One region of the Shewanella sp. GD03713 genome, then DNA from elsewhere that is predicted to be linked to it. Evidence: predicted binding sites of a transcription regulator. Region 1 holds the regulator's gene; each other region holds the start of a gene.
What was found. The regulator LexA, encoded in region 1, represses DNA repair genes until DNA is damaged. The targets are predictions, from matches to a motif close to TACTGTATNNNNATACAGTA.

Region 2: recN (DNA repair protein RecN) is a predicted target of LexA. The motif match lies at 2,142-2,161, and genes of this name have one in related genera.
Region 3: N5E87_RS22945 (S24 family peptidase) is a predicted target of LexA. The motif match lies at 1,519-1,538, and genes of this name have one in related genera.

The regions. Positions count from the first base shown of each region.
Region 1 is NZ_JAOCIW010000001.1:4,643,324-4,647,596, forward strand. Features, by position in the region: gene plsB (glycerol-3-phosphate 1-O-acyltransferase PlsB) at 1-1,595, opposite strand, end outside; gene lexA (transcriptional repressor LexA) at 1,757-2,377, shown strand; gene N5E87_RS20320 (SulA-like leucine-rich domain-containing protein) at 2,374-2,886, shown strand; gene coxB (cytochrome c oxidase subunit II) at 3,293-4,273, shown strand, end outside.
Region 2 is NZ_JAOCIW010000001.1:1,266,919-1,271,191, reverse strand. Features, by position in the region: gene lldR (LysR family transcriptional regulator LldR) at 1-888, opposite strand, end outside; gene N5E87_RS05620 (AEC family transporter) at 1,122-2,084, shown strand; gene recN (DNA repair protein RecN) at 2,214-3,872, shown strand.
Region 3 is NZ_JAOCIW010000003.1:89,159-93,431, forward strand. Features, by position in the region: gene N5E87_RS22940 (Y-family DNA polymerase) at 1-704, opposite strand, end outside; gene N5E87_RS22945 (S24 family peptidase) at 793-1,503, opposite strand; gene N5E87_RS22950 (hypothetical protein) at 1,721-2,080, opposite strand; gene N5E87_RS22955 (hypothetical protein) at 2,321-3,427, shown strand; one part of gene N5E87_RS22960 (IS3-like element ISSpu6 family transposase) at 3,565-4,027, shown strand; one part of gene N5E87_RS22960 (IS3-like element ISSpu6 family transposase) at 4,027-4,273, shown strand, end outside.

The sequences.
Region 1 (4,273 bases):
CTGGTCAAGGTGATTGAACTGGCGGCGGCGGCATCGTTAATGCGGGTCATCACACGATTCGCTAACACGTTCACCGCAGGGGTTAACCAAGTCGGTTTTTGTTCGGGATCGTCGGCCACTTCAGTGCGCCAGTTTGGCGCCGTCTCATTCAAGAAGTTTTGCAGTGTAATCGGCTCACCAAAGTTGACATAACCTTGGCCAAAATTACCTAATTTACGAATAGCACCAAAGACTTGCCATACAGATTCTTTCTGTTTCTTCTTACCACTCAACTCTTTGTGATAAGTCGCCACTTCCATCACGTGATCATAACCTAAATACACAGGCACTAAGGTGACAGGGCGTTCGATGCCACGCAGCACACTGTTGATCGTCATGGCAATCATGCCCGTTTTCGGCGCCAATAGACGACCGGTGCGAGAGCGGCCACCTTCAGAGAAATACTCCACCGAATATCCCTTAGCAAACAACTGATCGAGGTATTCACGGAACACGGCCGTATAGAGTTTATTGCCGTTAAAACTACGGCGAATAAAGAAAGCCCCGCCACGGCGGAACAGCGGACCAGCAGGCCAGAAGTTTAGGTTAATCCCCGCCGCAATATGCGGTGGCACCATGCCTTGGTAATACAAAATGTAGGATAACAGCAGGTAATCCATATGGCTGCGATGGCAAGGTACATACACAATCTCGTGACCATCATGGTGAAGCTGGCGGATTTGCTCGGCACCTTTGATATTGATACCGCTGTAGAGCTTGTTCCATAACCAAGTTAAGAAACGCTCGGCAATACGCACTAGGCTATCGGAATAATTCGCTGCAATTTCATCAAGATATTCAATTGCTGTTTCACGAGCTTGGGTTTCGGAAATCTTCTTACTCGCCGCTTCTTCCTGAATCGCCTTGCGTAAGGATTCGGATTTCAACAGAGAGTGGAACATCGCCTGCCGATTAGGCAACACAGGCCCTGTCATCACCTTGCGTTGACGGCGGAAATGCACTCTCGCCACCCGCGCCAGTTTATGGGCAATCCCCATATCGGTGCCGTGTTCGTCGGCCATATAACGCAGCGATACCGCATTAGAAAACTGAACAAAGTTGTGGCGGCCTAAAAATAGGATCATCAGGCACTTACGTAACCAAGTTGGATTCTCGCGCTCAAGCACAGCCGCCTTCATGGTGTCGTCTTCTTTACCCGGGGTACGGCCCCAATACAGACTCACAGGCACCAGCTGAATATCTAACTCTGGCTTTTCCTTATGGACAGCCAACAAACGCATAAAACATTCGAGGAATGGCTCATTGCTGGCACGTTCGCCAAACAAAGGCTTACGCCCTTCGAGACAAACGACGCGGGGCGCGACAACGCCATTTACCACGAGCGGCTCGTAGGGGCTTGGCAAACCCAGCTTAGTGGTGATCTCGCTTAACGCAGCAATATCACTCAGGGATTCTGTTTTCATTACATAAGCAAGCGGTCTGGAGGCGTCCAGATTCAGATCGGCAAAGGGATCCTGCGGCACAACAATAGTGTGCACTAAGTGTTTTTGGATCCAGCGTAATGATTTCAACCAAAGAGAGTCTTGTTTAGGCATTATTCTTATGCAATGTAAGTACGTTCATTAGCCCCATAGAATACCAGATTCTAGGGAACATTCGCTAATACTCTCCAATCGCGTTAAAAAGTGGTTAATACTTGCACTACGAATAATACTGTATATACTAACAGTAACTGTATAGAAAAACAGGAAAGAACATGAGACCGTTGACGCCACGCCAAGCCGAAATTTTAGAGCTGATTAAACGTAATATTGCCGAGACTGGCATGCCACCCACCCGGGCCGAAATCGCCACCCGTTTGGGTTTTAAAAGTGCAAATGCTGCCGAAGAACACCTTAAGGCATTGGCGAAAAAAGGCTGCATCGAGATCATGCCTGGCACTTCCCGCGGGATCCGTCTCCCCGTTGAGGAAGAAGATAACAGCGAATCAGGCTTACCACTGATTGGCCAAGTGGCTGCGGGCGAACCTATTCTCGCCCAAGAGCATGTCGAACAGTACTACCAAGTCGACCCTAGCATGTTCCACCCTGCCGCCGATTTCTTACTGCGTGTCAGAGGTGACAGTATGAAGAACATCGGTATCCTCGAGGGGGATCTGCTCGCCGTTCATAAAGTACAGCAAGCGCGCAATGGCCAAGTAGTTGTTGCTCGCGTTGACGATGATGTAACAGTTAAACGCTTTGAAAAGAAAGGGAATCTCGTTTATCTACATGCAGAGAATGAAGATTACTCCCCAATTAAAGTCGATTTAAGTTTCCAAAGTCTAACAATAGAAGGGCTCGCCGTAGGGGTGATCCGCAATGGAGATTGGCTATGAACAAACTACTAGGTAATGCCCCGCGTCACCCCGGTTTATGGCTCGATGCGGTACGCGAAACCGATACTGACTGGCAGCATACGCCTATTATCACTATGCCCACCGAGAGCCAAGGGCGCCAAGAGCTGATGCAGCTTAGCAAGCAGTTAGCACAATTGAGCCAACAAGGCCGCTGGGTCGTGCTCATCAACCCTCCGAGTATTGGCTACAAGCAGTTACTGGCCAACGCTGGCGTGCGTATGGACCGAGTTCTCTTAGTCCATGCGAAAGATGAAGTCGAAACCCTGTGGGCCATGGAAAAAGCCTTAACCAGTGGCACTTCAAGCGCAGTAATTACTTGGATCCACTCACTCGATGCCCGCGACAATCGTCGTTTGCAAATTGTGGCCAAGAGCGCTCGCGCCATGGGAATAGTGCTCGAAGGTGTCGTAAATCACTCGACTGCGGACGCGACACTCAAGCAACCCGCTCACTTTGCCCAAGGTAGTTTTTTTAGCTCTGTTCATTAAAATTTTTGCACTGCGTATTTAGCCTTGAAAGCCGCCTCACCTGTGAATGTGGGGCTTTTTTTTGGCAATTTTTCAGACAATTAGAAAAAGAAGTGATCTTGATCAATTTTTAAACAGCAAGTATGTTTGATTCAGACGAGCATAATATATCGCCCGTTTAGGCAAAAAATATCGACGATTTATCGAATATCTCTTGCCCACAAAAATCGAGAATAATGGGTTTATTCAGCAGTATGTGCCAGTGTGGCTAATACCAGCAGTAACAATACTTAATCAAAAGTAAGCCGCCAACGCACGTTGAAGTCAGAGAAGCTTTTTTGGGAACTGAAGAGTTTGCATAGAGTTGAGACTTACTGTGTTGCTCTTCTTTGTAGTTGCTATTCGCAATTGGCAGAGGAGAAGTCTTGTGAAGCAATGGTTGTATTGTTTACTCGTGGTGCTATTCGCCCCACAGTTGGCCGCAGCGGACATGCGGTTCAACATGACCCCCGGCGTAACAGAAATCAGTGACAAGGTTTATCACCTGCACATGACGATTCTGTATATCTGCTGCGCCATAGGCCTAGTGGTTTTTGGCGTGATGATTTATGCCATGATCAACCACAGGAAATCAAAGGGCGCGGTCGCGTCTCACTTCCATGAGAGTACAAAAGTCGAAATCGCGTGGACGATTATTCCTTTTGTCATTCTGATCTTAATGGCGATTCCTGCCACGAAAACTCTGATTGCCATGGAAGATCCCAGCAATGCCGATCTCACAGTAAAAGTCACTGGCTCTCAATGGAAATGGCATTATAGCTACTTCGATCAAGATATTGATTTTTACAGCATTCTCGCAACCCCAAGACCTCAAATCGAAGGTAGTGAAGCTAAGGGTGAGCACTACTTACTCGAGGTCGACAAACCCCTAGTATTACCGGTCAATCGTAAAATCCGTTTCTTGATGACCTCAGAGGATGTTATCCACTCATGGTGGATGCCCGCCTTTGCCGTTAAAAAAGACGCTAACCCAGGTTTTATCAATGAGGCGTGGACCCGTATCGACAAACCCGGTATTTACCGTGGCCAATGTGCCGAGCTTTGCGGTAAAGACCATGGTTTTATGCCGATAGTGGTGCAGGCATTACCCGAAGCCGAGTTCGATGCTTGGGTTGAAGAACAAAAACAAGCCGCCAATGCCGCAGCGCAAGCCGCACAAGCCGCGTTATCGCAAACACTGACTAAAGAAGAGCTGATGGCTCAGGGTGAGCAAGTTTACCTCGGTCACTGCGCAGCCTGTCACCAACCTAACGGTGAAGGTTTACAGGGGGTATTCCCACACCTCAAAGGCAGCCCCATTGCAACCGGGCCACTGAGCGGCCATCTTGAAATCGTGCTCAATGGTAAA
Region 2 (4,273 bases), 3.4 Mb from region 1:
AAACAGTTCGGGCGCCTTAGACTGCATAAACTCGATAAACACCCTCACCTTCTGCGGCTGCTGACTCCGCTGGTGATACAGAATCGATATTCTGCGCTGTTCACCAATCCATTCTGGCAAGAGTACTTTTAACTGCCCCTCTTTAATTTGCTGTTTTACAAATAATTCTGGGCCATAGAGTATGCCGCCGTGGTCGAGTGTCGCCTGAATCGCCCCGTGCAGATCCGTGAGCGTAAGCTTTGTTGGGCCATTAAAATAAAACGACTCACCATTAGGGTGCTTTAAGTGCCAATTAAACAGTGGCCATACTTTAATTAACTGGTGGGCTTCAAGATCATCGGGATGGGTTAACTTTGGCGCCGAGGCTAAATATTCCGGCGTCGCAAACAGGCGATAATCGAGTTCGCCTAAGGTGCTCGACACCCAAGAAGAATCGGGCTGAGCACCGCCCACAATCGCCACATCGATCCCTTTATCAATTAAATCGACTAACTCATTGCTTTGGGAAATATGTAAGCGGATATCGGGATATAAACGTCCAAACTCGTTCAATGCGCGGATAAAAATGATAGAAATAATCGAAATCGGCGCCGCAATCCGCAATGTCCCTTCGGGCTTATCACTGCCGACACCGCTCAGTTCATCAAATTGGGCAATGACGCTCTGATAGCGTTGGAATAACGCTAGGCCTTCTTCGGTTAACCGCAGCTTACGGGTGCTACGCATAAACAATTGCTTATCGAGCTTCTCCTCAAGTTTGGCCAGCTTACGGCTCACTGTGGCGATGGGCATATCGAGCTCTTTAGCCGCTTGGGAAAAACTCCCCGCATTCACTAAATGCACAAACAGATAAATTAACTGCAGCTCGCCGCCTATATCATCAGCCATTTTCAATCCCAATCGTTTATGTGAGTGCCTGCATCCATAACGCGCACTAACTCATTGTGTTTTAAACGTAGAATTATTCACTTCTACGACCATAGCGCAATAGCCTCCAAGGGGAATGCTATGCTATTTTGCCGATAAATTTACTGCGCTAGCGCCGATTATCGTCAATTGGCTGAGAGAATATCCCGAGGCTCGTTTACGGGATAAGCAACACAAAAGGATGAGTGAGGGACATGACCATTTTAACCCCTCTGTTTGCCGTCTTCGGGATCATGCTACTGGGCACACTAGTGCAAAAGCTGCGCTTTCTTCCAGTAGAAACAGACCAAGTACTCAATCAATATGTTTATTATATTGCGTTTCCGGCCATCCTATTGATAGCACTGGCGCAGCAGCCCATTGAAGAGATCCTACAGTGGGGATTTATCGCCGGGTACAGCGCAGGTATGTTGGTGATTTACCTCGTTTGTATCGGCATCTCCCTGCTGGTGAACCCTAAACAGCCTGCGATAGCCGCCGTGCGCGCCTTAAATGCCACTTTTGGCAATACCGCATTCATCGGTATTCCACTCCTTGTCATCTTATTCCCCCAGCAACAAAGCGCCTTAGTTGCCGCTGCAATTGCCAGTTTATTGTCCGTACTCATGTTTGCCGTGGCCTTGGTCTCGTTAGAACTCGCCACCAATAAACAGCGGCAACATCACGCCGCGGTGATCATGCTGTTAGCCGTGGTGAAAAACCCGATTGTGATAGGTTGTTTTATTGGCGTGGCCATTTCGGCATTAGGGATAACCTTACCAGCGGGCTTGGCAATGATGATCCAGCAGATAGGCAATACCTCCAGCCCCTGCGCCCTCTTTGCCGTCGGCATGGTATTGGCGAAAGCCATGCGCTATCAAAAAGATAGCAAGGTATTTAGCCTAGCTAACTTTATCGAACTGAGCCTTATCAACCTGTTTAAACTTATCCTGCAACCCGCCTTGGTTTACTTCATGTTAAAAGGCGTAGGTGTCACGGGCGACTACCTCGTTATGGGCGTTATTCTTAGTGCCTTGCCCACGGCGGCAAGCGTCTATCTGTTGGCGCAGCGCTATAACACTCAGGCCTCCACCAGTGCACAAGGGATACTCTTTGGCACTATAGTGACCTTTTTCAGCTTACCCATTCTGGAGCAGCTCGTTAAAACCTATTCATAAACAAATAATTAGGCTTTAGGCTATCGCGATATGTCGAATATTCACCCAAAGCCACTTTACTGTATATAAATTCAGTATATACTGTTTATCAATACAGTGATTTGGTAAGTTTTTCGACAGGAACTCACTATGCTTTGCCAACTCAGCATCAACAATTTCGCTATCGTACGTTTCCTTGAACTGGACTTTCGCCCCGGTATGACCAGCATTACTGGTGAGACTGGCGCGGGAAAATCCATCGCCATTGACGCGCTAGGCTTATGCTTAGGCAACCGTGCCGATGCCAGCAGTGTTCGCCCTGGCGCGAGCAAAACCGAAGTCAGTGCCCGATTTTCGCTCGAGGATGTGCCTCTGGCAAAACGCTGGCTTGAAGATAACGATCTCGAACTCGATGATGAGTGCATTCTGCGTCGAACCATTGGCAGTGACGGCCGCTCACGCGCCTATATCAATGGCAATCCCGTCCCTTTGACTCAGTTAAAATTACTGGGGCAATTGCTTGTAGGGATCCATGGCCAGCACGCCCACCATGCCATGTTAAAGAGTGAACATCAGCTCACCTTGCTCGATAGCTACGCCAATCACAGACTACTGATAGACACAGTCGCGGCAAGCTATCAGCGCTGTAAACAAATTGAAGCCGAACTCAAACAATTAGAAGCCTCCCAGCAGGAACGTATCGCCCGTAAACAGCTGGTGCAATATCAAGTTGAAGAGTTAGATGAGTTTGATCTCAAGGTTGGTGAATTTGAAGAGATTGAACAGGAACACAAACGCCTGGCAAATGGCACCGAGTTGGTAGATAGCTGCCAAGCCAGCCTGTTTTTGCTCACGGATGGTGAAGAGAGCAATATCGAGTCATTACTGAACAAAGCCGTCGGCCTTGCCGAAAATCTGCAAAGTTATGACCCCGCGTTAACCAATGTCAGCACTATGCTGAACGAGGCGCTTATTCAAGTGCAAGAGAGCGCGGGCGAATTGCAGCACTACCTGAGTAAACTTGAGCTCGATCCCGCGCATTTTGCCTATTTAGAGGAAAGGCTCTCTAAAGCCATGCAACTGGCCCGTAAGCACCAAGTCAGCCCTGATAAATTAGCCGAGCATCATCTCGCCCTCAGGGCCGAACTCACAACCCTAGATGATGATGAAAATAAGCTAGAAGATATTCAACGCCAAGTGGAAGCCAGTAAAGTGGCCTACCTCGCTAACGCGCAAAAGCTGAGTCAGAGCCGCGCCCGTTATGCAAAAGAGCTGGATAAGTTGGTGACTCAATCCATTCATGAGCTCAACATGCCCAAGGGTAAGTTCACCATTGAAGTGAATTTCAATCCAGAAATCATGTCGATGAACGGCAGCGATAACATTGAGTTTATGGTTACCACCAACCCAGGCCAACCGTTACAACCTATATCAAGGGTTGCCTCAGGCGGCGAATTGTCACGTATTGGCTTAGGTATCCAAGTCATTACCGCGAAAAAGGTTGCCACACCAACACTCATTTTCGACGAGGTGGATGTTGGGATCTCAGGCCCCACTGCAGCCGTGGTTGGACGTATGCTGCGTAGCCTTGGCGAATCGACCCAAGTACTGTGTGTAACCCACTTGCCGCAAGTTGCCGGTAATGGCCATCAGCATATGTTTGTGAATAAATTCAACAAGGCCGGAAGCACTGAAACCACTATGACGCCTTTAGATAGGGAGCAACGTATCCAAGAGCTCGCCAGATTACTCGGTGGCGATACTATTACCACCAACACCTTAGCCAATGCGCGGGAGTTATTGCAGTAGTAACTCACCCTACCCCGCTGTAAATAAAGTCGTACACAGATTAAAGGCGCCAAGGCAGCCTTTAATCTTATTTGCAAGGGATAAACCTAAGCAGAAGGATTCACAATATTAGATATTTTAAGACGTTAGAATATTGATATCCCCAGATACTGACTAGCGGAATGCAAAATAACCGATAACGATAACAATCGCCCTCCGTGATGGATGAATGAATAATTTTTTATATTAATCGGTATATTTATAAAAAAATAATCAATAGTCCTGTCACCCTTTTCAATAACCTAATGAAGTTTAAATATTAATTTCAGTTAGATTATTATTGGCTAGATTGCAAATTTGATAGTGATATTTAATATTATCGAATAACGGTAGCTCTCCTAGACTTAATTACCTCTCTGGTC
Region 3 (4,273 bases), on a different contig from region 1:
GCCTCTTTTAACCCCGCTATCGTCGTTATTCGCTGGCCAACTGAGCGTGTGGAGAATATCTGTCGCTTATTAACGGGCATATCGTCCCAGTTAAACGCCTTTGTCCCATTCAATTCGAAAATTGTTCTTTCGATGTTAACGCCAAACATTTTCCTCGCGGTCTTAGTCTTCATTTGGGCCAACTGCAGCGCAGTATGAATCCCCATCGAACTTAGCCGCTGACCAATTCGTTTACCCACTCCCCACACATCGGTAGTCAACATCGCCCCTAAGATGGCTTCGCGATTGTGCGCTTTAATCACGCAAACACCGCGATAGCCTAAGCGCTTCGCTGCATGATTTGCGGCTTTCGCCAGCGTTAAAGTATCCCCTAGCCCGACACCAATAGGCAATCTGACCTCGCGCCAGACATCGTGCCTGAGCTTGCGGCCTAATACTGAGAGGTTCTGTGGTGTGTCATCATTCCCAAATTCAGCAAAAATCTCGTCTATCGAATAGGGAAAATACGAATAGCACTCTCTCGAGGCGACTCTCATAAACTGGGTGCTGATTTCGGAATACAACGCATAATTGCTCGAGCATACTACCACGCCATTTGCCCTGCAGAACTCGGCCACTTGAAAGTAAGGCGTGAATTTCTTTAGTCCCAACGCGGCTGCTTCAGGGCTTAACGTCACGGTCATGCCGTCATTGTTCGAGACCACAATCAAAGGCTTACCACGATACAGCGGATTAAAAATCTGTTCGCATGAACTGTAAAATTATTACCGTCGCAAAGCGCGATAATACTGCTCATAGCAATAAACTCGGTTGTTTAAGCAGTCGAATTGATGCTGGCACAACACCCTCACACCAAAATCTATCATCCGGCTTTATTAACACCGGCTCAAAATCGTCGTTAGCCGATAACAACCTGCTATTTGTGAGATCGAGAACTTTACAGACAAATTCGTTTTCATAAATCGCAATGATGACATCGCCAGAACCTGCGGTGAGTTGACGTGAAACTATCAGGATGTCACCTGAGTGAATGCCCACCCCCGTCATAGACTCCCCTCTCGCACGGCCCACAAACGTGGATTCGATCAGAAGGTCATCAAGGCTTTTCAACACTAGAGGATCGCGTTTGCGTCGATGAAAGCGCACGGAACAAATGGCCACGCCCTGAATCTCTATCCCGTCTGTGACTGATATTTCGGAATAATGAGCATTGGTATTGGCATGAAGTTGATGATGATCTAGCTGTCGACAAACGGTTTCGCCGTCAACGAGCGCCAAAACGACATCTCCCCGCGTCGCAGTCAATGACTTATCAACGACCAGTAGATCTCCGGTAAATAGCCCAAGACCCGTCATAGCGTCGTCGGTAACCTCTGCAAATACCGTTGCTGATGGGTGTGAGACAATAAGATTATTGAGGCTTAGCGCCTTCTCTTGGTATCCAGCGGCGGGGCTCTCAAAGCCGTGTATGCCTGCCGATGCCAGACCAATGATGACGTTCATAGGATAAGTCACAAACACTGTACATAAATACAGTATAGCTAATTATTGAAACATCGAAAATCCCGAAGATGATTTTTTGCGTAAAGAATACATGGAAGGAACAAATATTAAAAAGATAAGCACCCCATTACAGGGTTAGAAACTACTGCTTGGAAGTTGGGCCTACTACCATCGGGGTTGTAGGCCTCACTGTTTTGAAGAGTATTAGACAGGTGATTTATCGCGTGTAAGTCTCAAACACTCGCTCAATATCCAGCTTGAACGCATCTAGGTCAGGCATTTCTCCAGTATGCTCTACGTACCCCCAGAAGAACTCAGCAAGCTCAGCCACAACGTCGAATACCGCAAGCCCTGAGAATGCTTTACCCTCGGCATAGAGATCTTCTCCTTTTTGCCAAAACGCTTCAGACAGCGCAAACAGCTCCATCACAAAGTCATCTTCCCCCATCCCCAACACTTCACCAATGACTTGCTCGTTGGGGCTCGTCGTCAACACGGCATTGGTCAGATAGTAGTGGTACATAGCGACCTCTGCATGATTGCGCGGTGCTGTTGGCGTAGTTGCTAGTTCGGTCACTTTTTCTGTCCCATTCAGTTGATGTAGGAACATTCTATTACGCCGCCCAATTCTGGCAAATTTCAGGATTTACCCTCATATATCAGCATCATAAGCAGCACGAAGGACGCAAAATACAAAGGGAAACGGGAAACACTGTTTCCATGAAAACACCGTTTCCCTTGCAGAGGGTTGAGTAACTGGCTACACTGGAATTTATCGATGTAAGTCATTAACTTTGAAGATGTTTGAGGCAAACAAATGGAACAATTGGCAGTTAAACCGAAGGCAACTCTTGAGGAAGTGACTAAGCTCGCTAATGAAATGCTTAAAAACGGTGTCGAGCCAACGACACGTAACTTGAGCGTTCATCTGCAAGGCAGAACATCGTCGATCCAAGGGTTCTTGATTGAGTACAAAAATAATCTTGAGCATAGAAAAAATGCTATCGCGGAAGAGGTTGGAAGCCTTGCCGTAGCTAAGTTGCTGTCTCAAGAACTATTGCTCATGATTGACCGTCGTAACGAATCGCTGACCGAGCAAGTTGCCCAGTTGACGAGAAACCTTGATGAAACGCTATCGCTGTTAAGTGACAGTGAAGATAAGTTAGAAAGCGTCTTGAATACTACGGCGGCTCAAGTTGCGGAGATTGAAACCAGCACAGCATCCAAGGTCGAAAAGGCCCAATCCGCTGTAAGCCTGATAGAGCAACAACTGCGAGAGTTAAAGGCCACCAGCGAAAAGGCCATTGATGACGCAAGAAATCACGCTAAAGCCGAAGTATTAAAAGCAGAAGCATTAGTGGACGCAGCGAATGGGCGCGTTGCACAAGCAGAGACCGAATTAAGGGCATATCGAGAGCAAATCAAGCTACTCAGCGTCGATGTTGCTAAACGAGAACTAGAACAGCGAGAGCTAGAGCAAGCGAAGGTAACCATCGCTACACTTCAGTCAACGCTATCAAAGCAGCAAGACCAAATTACTTACTCTACTGCTAACCTAGAGCGGTTGACGCAGGATCGTGAAGAGCTCAAGGCCACTGAAACTAAACTCAGTAAAAACGTAGAGGAATTAACGGCAACCTTAGTTACTGTGCGCAGCGAGCTCGCGGACTCTCGGGCAAAACTCGCAGAGGTGAATGCAGAGAGATTAGCATTTGAGCGCGACAGTCAGAGACTTAATACCGATCTCAACAGCTATCGCCAACAGGCTAACCAGCTGGGCGCTGTCCAAGCTGAGCTTGTGACTACCGAGAAACAACTGACCCAACTGCGGTTGGAGCTATCGCAATCGGAGCGTGAACGGGAGATTTTATCCCAAGCGCTTGCTGCCAACCGTGTGGCGGGCAGTCAGACCGAGAAAAAATAAGACATTTCGAAGGATGTTAGTGTTGGAGAGGAATAAGTTTGAAACTGAACAGCCAAGAACTCCCCCCTGTGTCAGGATTGTTGTCACCCCTAAATAATCATTATGTTTAAAGACAGGGTGCGGCAAAAGAGAACGATATGGCTCGGTATTCACCAGAACGTAAAGAAGCGATCCTTAAAAAATTATTACCTCCTCACAACTTAACGGTCGCAGAGGTCGCTCGGGAAGAAGGCATCGCGGTGCAAACCTTGTATCATTGGCGAGATATTGCCAGAAAAGAAGGTCGCCCCGTGCCAGGTAAAACATTAACAGCCGATGATTGGTCGGCTGAAGCAAAACTTGCCGTGATTATTGAAACAGCGCCGCTGTCGGAAGCGGAGATAAACCAGTATTGCCGTGAAAAGGGCTTGTTCCGCGAGCAAGTACAGCAGTGGAAACAGGATTGTTTAGCTGGTTTTCAAACCTCAGAAGTACAAACTAAAACCATTAAACAGCAGGCTAAGGCTGACAAAGCCGAAATCAAATCGCTGCAACGGGAATTGCGCTATAAGGAGAAAGCGCTGGCTGAAGCTGCTGCGTTACTGGTGCTCAGAAAAAAGCTCAATGCGCTCTGGGGGGACGACAGCGAGGAGAGCTAACCCCCTTGCCTGAGCGCATAGCATTGATTGCCTTAATCCAAGAGGCCTATACCAATGGTGCTCGCCTTTATAAGGCTTGTGCTGAAACGGGCCTCAGTAAGCGTACCTATCGACGTTGGTATCGAGAAGGTCAAGTGCAAGCTGATTTAAGGCCAACAGCAGCTCGACCAGAGCCAGCAAATAAACTCGAAGAACATGAGCGACAACA